DNA from 2 places in the Streptomyces sp. NPDC028419 genome. Region 1 is predicted to be linked to the other one. Evidence: riboswitches for the same ligand, from Rfam matches in the RefSeq annotation. Region 1 holds a riboswitch; the other holds the start of a gene.

What was found. A riboswitch is a leader RNA that binds a small molecule or an ion and turns the genes downstream of it on or off. The one in region 1 is predicted to bind S-adenosylmethionine.
Region 2: another riboswitch for S-adenosylmethionine. It lies ahead of ACZ4UB_RS21435 (aminotransferase class V-fold PLP-dependent enzyme); the one in region 1 lies ahead of thrC (threonine synthase).

Annotation. Positions count from the first base shown of each region.
Region 1 is NZ_JBVHUE010000028.1:113,221-117,424, reverse strand. Features, by position in the region: gene ACZ4UB_RS28695 (cold-shock protein) at 1-147, opposite strand, end outside; gene ACZ4UB_RS28690 (MoaD/ThiS family protein) at 542-817, opposite strand; gene thrC (threonine synthase) at 850-2,136, opposite strand; SAM riboswitch class I at 2,154-2,303, opposite strand; gene ACZ4UB_RS28680 (glucosyl-3-phosphoglycerate synthase) at 2,496-3,446, shown strand; gene ACZ4UB_RS28675 (alpha,alpha-trehalose-phosphate synthase (UDP-forming)) at 3,493-4,204, shown strand, end outside.
Region 2 is NZ_JBVHUE010000018.1:19,944-24,147, forward strand. Features, by position in the region: gene qcrB (cytochrome bc1 complex cytochrome b subunit) at 1-576, shown strand, start outside; gene trpD (anthranilate phosphoribosyltransferase) at 723-1,787, shown strand; SAM riboswitch class IV at 1,903-2,019, shown strand; gene ACZ4UB_RS21435 (aminotransferase class V-fold PLP-dependent enzyme) at 2,245-3,651, shown strand; gene ACZ4UB_RS21440 (Lrp/AsnC family transcriptional regulator) at 4,043-4,204, opposite strand, start outside.

The DNA.
Region 1 (4,204 bases):
GAACTCGACCCGCTGACCCTCTTCAAGGGTGCGGTACCCGTCCATCTGGATGGCGCTGTAGTGGACGAACACATCCGCACCACCGTCGACCGCGATGAAGCCGTAGCCCTTCTCCGCGTTGAACCACTTGACGGTGCCCTGAGCCATGCCTAACTCCCCTATTACTGGCCCTTGCGCAGGACCGCACTTCGCGGACCCGGGTCAGAACTTGCGCCGGAACGCCTCGACCGGGGCTGAATGTATCCGCACCGCTGCTGTCTGCAACAGGTCATTCCCGCGAGAATTCTGGACATGCCATTACATTGAAATAGGGTGAAAATTAGGAATCTTCCGGGGCAACTCGGGCCGGACAAACCACGCCAAGGACCCATAGCGCGCACGCATGTTGACTCAATGTCAACCCTCCCGCGACCCGTTCATATGCGCCGGGCAAGAACAGCGGTGGGGACTTCCCCAACTCTACCGCGCCCAACCACGCAGAATTGCCCCCTCCGTTTCCTACCGGAGGGGGCAATTCAGGTTCTGCGGTCCGAGCGGAGGGTCAGCCGCCCGCGACGGCGGGGATGATCGAGACGCCCACGCCGTCGGGCGTCGGCGTCTGCAGCCCGCTCTCGAAGCGCACGTCGTCGTCGTTGACGTAGACGTTCACGAAGCGGCGCAGCTTGCCCTGGTCGTCGAGGACGCGGGCGGCGATGCCCGGGTGGCTCCGCTCCAGGGAGTCGATGACCTCGCTGAGGGTCGCGCCCTCGGCGGCGACCTCGGCCTGGCCGCCCGTGTAGGTGCGCAGGATGGTGGGGATGCGGACGTTGACGCTCATGGCGCTGCTGCCTTTCCGGGTTCGAGGGGTGATCAGGCCAGGCCGGCGGCGCGGAACGCGTCCAGGCTCGGGCGGATGGTGGCGGTCTGGCCGCTGTCGGCGGCCACCGCCTCCAGGGTCTTCAGGCCGTCACCGGTGTTCAGGATCACGGTCGTCAGCGCCGGGTCCAGCTGCCCGTTCTCGATGAGCTTCTTCGTCACGCCGACGGTCACGCCGCCCGCGGTCTCGGCGAAGATGCCCTCGGTCTGGGCCAGGATCTTGATGGCCTCGACGACCTGGGTGTCGTTGACGTCCTCGACGTAACCGCCGGTGCGGCGGGCGATGTCCAGGACGTACGGGCCGTCGGCCGGGTTGCCGATCGCGAGCGACTTGGCGATGGTGTCCGGCTTCTGCGGGCGGACCACGTCGTGACCGGCCTTGAAGGCGGTCGAGACGGGCGAGCAGCCCTCGGCCTGGGCGCCGAAGATCTTGTAGGGCTTGTCCTCGACCAGGCCGAGCTTGATCAGCTCCTGCAGACCCTTGTCGATCTTCGTCAGCTGCGAGCCGGACGCGATCGGGATGACGATCTGGTCGGGCAGCCGCCAGCCGAGCTGCTCGCAGATCTCGTACGCCAGGGTCTTGGAGCCCTCGCCGTAGTACGGGCGCAGGTTGACGTTGACGAAGCCCCAGCCCTCGCCGAGCGGGTCGCCGATCAGTTCCGAGCAGAAGCGGTTGACGTCGTCGTAGTTGCCCTCGATGCCGACCAGGTCACCGCCGTACACGCCGGCCATGACGACCTTGCCCTGCTCCAGGTCGTGCGGGATGAAGACGCAGGAGCGCAGTCCGGCGCGGGCGGCGGCGGCGCCGACGGCCCCGGCCAGGTTGCCCGTGGAGGAGCAGGAGAGCGTGGTGAAGCCGAAGGCGCGGGCGGCCTCGACGGCGATGGCGACGACGCGGTCCTTGAAGGAGTGCGTCGGGTTGCCGGAGTCGTCCTTGACGTAGAGCTTGCCGGTGACGCCCAGCTCCTTGGCCAGGTTCTCGGCGTCCACGAGCTTGGTGAAGCCCGGGTTCAGGTTCGGCTTCGAGGCCACGTCGGCGGGGACGGGCAGCAGCGGGGCGTAGCGCCAGATGTTGTTCGGGCCGGCTTCGATCGCGGCGCGCAGCGCCTCGGGGTCACCGGTCGGAAGCTCGTAGGCCACTTCGAGCGGGCCGAAACACTCGGCACAGGCGAAAATGGGACCCAGCTCGAAGCGGGTGGCGCATTCGCGGCAGGAAAGCCCGATGGCGGGTCCGAGATCGACGGTGGTCGCGGCAGAGGTGGCGACAGTCTGTACAGACATGACGGCGAGGCCCTTTCTCCTCATCTTCCCCGTGGCGCACTTCGCCACGAGACGGATTTGGCACCTTCCCTAGTCGGGGACCTCGCTGACTTTGCAAAATCGCGAGACCGACTGGAGGGTTGCCGGGGCTTCAACGGGCCGTATCCCTCTGCCCCTCTGGATGAGCGGTATGGCGCGAACGCGCCTTGGCGGCGCACTCGTGCGTTTGTACCGAAGGACCCCCGACATGCGATGGTCCTCCGCGTTGTTCAAGACTGTAACCGAAGGCATGGATGGTTGAGACAGCCGTCCGAACCGCGAGATGGATCACATTTCGGCCATATCGCTGGCCGGCCACGACTCGATAGGGAGTGCTGAAGGTGCTGGAAGAGGTGGAGCGCTGGCTGGGGGCCCGCTCCTGGTCCGCCACCGACCGACCGCTGGAGCAGCTCCTTTCGGCCAAGCGGGCATCGGGCATCACGGTCAGCGTCGTGTTGCCCGCGCTCAATGAGGAGGCGACGGTCGGCGCGATCGTCGAGGTCATCCGCCGCGACCTGATGGACGCCCTCCCCGTCCCCCTCGTCGACGAGCTCGTCGTCATCGACTCCGGCTCGGGCGACCGCACCTCGGAGGTCGCCGCGAAGGCCGGCGCCCGCGTGGTGCACCGCGACGAGATCCTGCCGCGGGTCCCGGCGCTGCCCGGCAAGGGCGAGGTGCTGTGGCGCTCGCTGCTGGTGACCAGCGGGGACGTCGTCTGCTTCGTCGACGCCGACCTGCGCGACTTCTCCGCCGCCTTCGTCTCCGGGATCGTCGGCCCGCTGCTGACCGAACCGGACGTGCAGTTCGTCAAGGCGATGTACGACCGCCCGCTGGGCGACGCGCCCGGCCAGGGCGGCCGGGTCACCGAGCTGGTGGCCCGCCCGCTGCTGAACCTGCACTGGCCGCAGCTGGCCGGATTCGTCCAGCCGCTGGGCGGCGAGTACGCGGTGCGCCGCTCGCTGCTGGAGCGGCTGCCCTTCCCCGTCGGCTACGGCGTGGAGCTCGGCCTGTTGGTGGACGCGCTGCACACGGCCGGTCTGGACGCGCTCGCGCAGGTGGACGTCGGCGTCCGGCTGCACCGCCACCAGGACGGGCGGGCGCTGGGCCGAATGGCCGCCGCGATCTACCGGACCGCGCAGCTGCGGCTCTCGCGCGGGCACCTCGTACGGCCCGAGCTGACCCAGTTCGAGCGCGGCCCGGACGGCTTCGAGCCGCACACCTACCCGGTGGACACGGTGGAGCGGCCGCCGATGCGGGGCGTCGAGGAGTACGCCCACCGACGCGTGGCATGACGGCACTCACAGTTTGAGCGCGGGCCCGCCGGGCTAGGTTGCCCGCATGGCCTTCTCGGTACTCGTCGCCGCCAACCGCGGTCCGCTCTCGTACGCCCTCGACACCGACGGGGGCCTCAGCGCCCGCCGCGGCGGGGGCGGTCTCGTCTCCGGCCTCTCCGCCGCCCTCGGCCGCCAACCGGACGCGCTGTGGATCTGCGCGGCGCTCTCGGAGGCGGACCGCGAGGCGGTCCGCCGCGGGGTCGCCGAGCCGGGCGTGCGGATGCTGGACATCGACCCCGAGGTGTACGACGGCGCCTACAACGCCATCGCCAATTCGGTGCTCTGGTTCACCCACCACCACCTGTACGACGTCCCGCGCGAGCCGGTCTTCGACGCGGCGTTCCACCGGGCCTGGGAGTCGTACGTCGCCTACAACCGGGCCTTCGCCGAGGCGCTGGCCGAGGAGGCGGAGCGGGGCGCGCGGGTCCTCGTCCAGGACTACCACCTGGCCCTGGTGCCCGGCATGCTGCGGGTGCTGCGCCCGGACCTGCTGATCGCGCACTTCACGCACACGCCCTGGGCGTCCTACGACTACCTGCGGATCCTGCCCTCCTACGTCCGCGAGGAGCTGGCCTGGGGGATGCTCGGGGCGGACATGGTGGGCTTCCACACCGGGGCGTGGGCGCGGGCGTTCCTGGACGCGATGGACCTGGACGACGCGTACGGGACGGCTTCGCCGGGCGGAGCGGACGGCACGGAGATCACGCACCGGCGCT
Region 2 (4,204 bases), on a different contig from region 1:
GTCTACCCGTTCATCGAGTCCTGGGTCACCGGGGACAAGCGCGAGCACCACATCCTGGACCGCCCGCGCAACGTCCCGACCCGCACCGCGTTCGGTGTCGCCTGGATCGCGGAGTACATCGTGCTCCTCATCGGCGGCGGCAACGACATGTTCGCCCAGTACTTCCACCTGTCGATCAACTCGATCACCTGGTTCGTCCGGATCGGTTTCTTCCTCGTTCCGGTCCTCGCCTTCATCGCCACCAAGCGGATCTGCCTCGGCCTCCAGCGCCGGGACCGGGACAAGGTGCTGCACGGTCGCGAGACCGGCATCATCAAGCGCCTGCCGCACGGTGAGTTCGTCGAGGTCCACGAGCCGCTCTCGCAGGGCAAGCTGCACACGCTCACCTCGTACGAGCAGTACAAGCCGGTCGAGATCGGCCCGACGGTCGACGAGAACGGTGTCGAGCGCAAGGTGAAGGGTCTGGAGAAGCTCCGCGCGAAGCTGAGCAAGGGCTTCTACGGCGAGAACAACCAGATCCCGAAGCCCACGGCTGAGGAGTACAAGGAGATCCAGAGCGGCCACGGCCACCACTGACTCCGCATGACGGACTGATTCCGGTCAGTCTTCGCGTCGCCACGGCAAGAGCCCCGTCCAGTCACTGGACGGGGCTCTTCGCCGTCCACTCCGGCTGGATAGGCTGGGGCCTCACCCATCGACTGTGGACCCATCAGGAGCGGACCATGAACGTTGTGACCCCGGCAGGCGGCGACAGCGTGGCGGCCCGTACCTGGCCGGGCGTACTGGACGCCCTGCTGGACGGCCGCGACCTCGCCGCGGACGACACGGCGTGGGCGATGGACCGGATCATGAGCGGCGAGGCCACCGACGCCCAGATCGCGGGCTTCGTGGTCGCCCTGCGGGCCAAGGGCGAGACCGTCGCGGAGATCAGCGGCCTCGTGCGGACCATGTACGAACACGCCAACCTGATCGAGGTCCCCGGCCGCACGGTCGACATCGTCGGCACCGGTGGCGACGGCGCCAAGACGGTCAACATCTCGACGATGTCCGCGATCGTGGTCGCCGGTACGGGCGCCAAGGTGGTCAAGCACGGCAACCGCGCCGCGTCCTCCTCCAGCGGCGCCTCGGACGTCCTGGAGAAGTTGGGCGTCAACCTCGAACTGACCCCCGCGCGGGTGGTCGAGGTGGCCGAGGAGGCGGGCATCACCTTCTGCTTCGCCGTCAAGTTCCACCCGGCGCTGCGCCACGCGGCCTCCGCCCGCAAGGAGTTGGGCATCCGCACCACCTTCAACGCGCTGGGCCCGCTGACCAACCCGGCGCGGGTACGGGCCCAGGCGACCGGTGTCGCCGACGCCCGGCTGGCCCCCATCGTCGCGGGCGTGCTCGCCGAGCGCGGCTCCTCGGCGCTGGTCTTCCGCGGCGACGACGGCTTCGACGAACTGACCACGACGGCGACCTCCCGGGTCTGGTGGGTGCGCGACGGCGCGGTCACCGAGCAGGGCTTCGACCCGCGCGACATCGGCATCCCGCTGGTCGACGTCTCCGCGCTGCGGGGCGCGGACCCGGCGTACAACGCGGAGGTGGCCCGCCGTCTGCTGGCGGGGGAGACCGGCCCGGTGCGCGACGCCGTCCTGCTGAACTCCGCGGCCGCCCTGGTGGCCCTGGACCCGGGCAGCGGCACGCTGGAGGAGCAGCTGGCGGCGGGCGCGGCCCGCGCGGCGCAGTCGATCGACTCGGGCGCCGCCCAGGCCGTGCTGGAGCGGTGGGTGAAGGCGAGCAACGCCTGACGCCCGCGCGCCCGCCCGCACGGCTCCCCGCCGAGCGGCGATTTTCCGACAGGCCCCGGTCCGACATGCGGACCGGGGCTTGTGCGTGGCGGATCTTGTGGCAGGATGCTGACCAGGTCACGAGTGACAGCGTTTAGGCCCCGGCTTGCTGTCCGGCAACCCTCCTTCCGTGGCGGGGTGCCCCGGGTGATGACCAGGCCGTAGGCAGCGAGGCTTACGGCAAGCGCGGATCCCTCGACACCAGGGGTCCTGGTCTCTCGAGGAGCTTTTTCCGTGAGCAAGCGAATGCGATAGGGCGACTCGCCCCTTCTTCACCCCCGGAAACAGGGTCCTGTCCGCGTACCCCCAGGTAGCGCCGGCGCCACCCCCTCCTCCCGGGGCCTTCCCGTACCCCGCCGCACCCGGCCGCGTACGGCCCCTTGAAGCCATTCACCCCTGCCTGCCGGGAGATTCCGCCATGTCCGCTTCCCTGAACGCCGCCACCACCGCGACCGCCGACCCCGCGTGTGTCGAGCCCGCGTGTGTCGAGCCCGCTTGCGTCGAGCCGCTCCAGGTGCTCGGCCGGGACGTCACCGTGCCGCTCGTCACCGGCGGCGAAGTCACCTACGCGGCCCTGGACTACGCGGCCAGCGCGCCGGCCCTGCAGCGGGTCTGGGACGACGTGGCCGCCTACGCCCCGTACTACGGCAGCGTGCACCGCGGGGCCGGTTACCTCTCGCAGCTCTCCACCGACCTCTTCGAGCAGAGCCGGGCCACGGTCGCCGAGTTCCTCGACTGCCGGCCCACCGACCAGGTCGTCTTCACCCGGTCCACCACCGACTCGCTCAACCTCCTCGGCCAGGTGCTCCCGGCCGACTGCCAGGTCTTCGTCTTCGAGACCGAGCACCACGCCTCGCTGCTGCCCTGGCGCGACGCGCGGGTCACCTACCTCAACGCCCCGCGCACCCCGGCCCAGGCCGTCGCCACGCTGGAGCGCGCGCTGGCCGACCGCGAGCCCTACGGCCCGGCGCTGGTCTGCGTGACCGGCGCGTCCAACGTCACCGGCGAGCTGTGGCCGGTCAAGGAGCTCGCCGCCGCGGCGCACGCCCACGGCGCGCGGATCGTCCTGGACGCCGCCCAGCTCGCCCCGCACCACCCCGTGTCCGTCCAGGAGCTGGACGTCGACTGGGTCGCCTTCTCCGGGCACAAGCTGTACGCGCCCTTCGGCTCGGGCGTGCTCGCCGGGCGGGCCGACTGGCTCCAGGAGGCCGAGCCGTACCTCGCGGGCGGCGGCGCTTCGCGCAAGGTGGCGCGGCGTGAGGACGGCGGCGTGGACGTCGAGTGGCACACCACCGCGGCCCGCCACGAGGCCGGTTCGCCGAACGTCATCGGCGTCTACTCGATCGCCTCCGCCTGCCGTGCGCTGACCGAGGCCGGGTTCGACAGCCTGGTGGCCCGTGAGCAGCACCTGATCGCGAAGGTCCGCGAGGGGCTGGCCGAGGTCCCGGCGGTGCGGATCCTGTCGCTCTTCGGCGACGACGCGCCGCGGGTCGGCGTCATCTCCTTCGTGGTGGACGGGTGGAACAGCTCGCACTTCGCCGCCGCGCTGTCCGCCGAGTACGGCATCGGCGTCCGTGACGGGCTCTTCTGCGCCCACCCGCTGGTGCGGACCCTGCTGGGCAGTGCGCCGCAGGAGCCGGGCGAGTGCGGGGCGCCGGAGGCGGAGCCGGGCGAGCGCTCGCTGAACGCGATCCGGGTCAGCTTCGGGGCGGGTACGCCCGACGAGCACGTGGAGCGGTTCGTGGGGGCCGTGCGGGAGCTGGTGGCCCAGGGGGCGCAGTGGACGTACCGGACGGAAGAGGGCCGCTGCGTCCCGGCCGTCTGACGGTCCGCCTCAAACGCCGGCGGGGCTGGGGTGGTGCCCTTGTCCGGGGTCGGGGTGGGCGGGCCGCGGCCGGGCCGGTGACCCGCACGAGTGTCTCCTCGGCTCGCGGCAGCGGCCCCGTCGGACACTGCGCCCGGCGGTGACCGCTCGTCCTTGCGGGGACACTCCTGCGTGCCCCCGTCCCGGCCGCGACCCGCGCGGTGGTCCCGCGTCAGGGCGGTGGCGTCGCGGTGGGGCGGGGTGTCCCCGCAGGTCGAGCGGTCACCACCGGGTGCACGCTCCGACCGGGCCGAGCCCGCGAGCCGAGGAGACGCCCCGCCCCGGCGCGGCGACGCCGCCCTGACCCACCCCGACCGGGGTCAGGGACGTACCGGGCGCCCGCCGCCAGGCGTTACGCGTCCAGGCCGATCGCGAAGGCTGCTTCCAGGTCGTGCTGGGAGTACGTGCGGAACGCCACGTGGGTGTCCGTCGCCTCCACGCCCGGGATCTTGCTGATGCGGCCGGGGATGATGTCGGCCAGGTTCTCGTGGCGCGGCACCCGGACGAGGGCGAT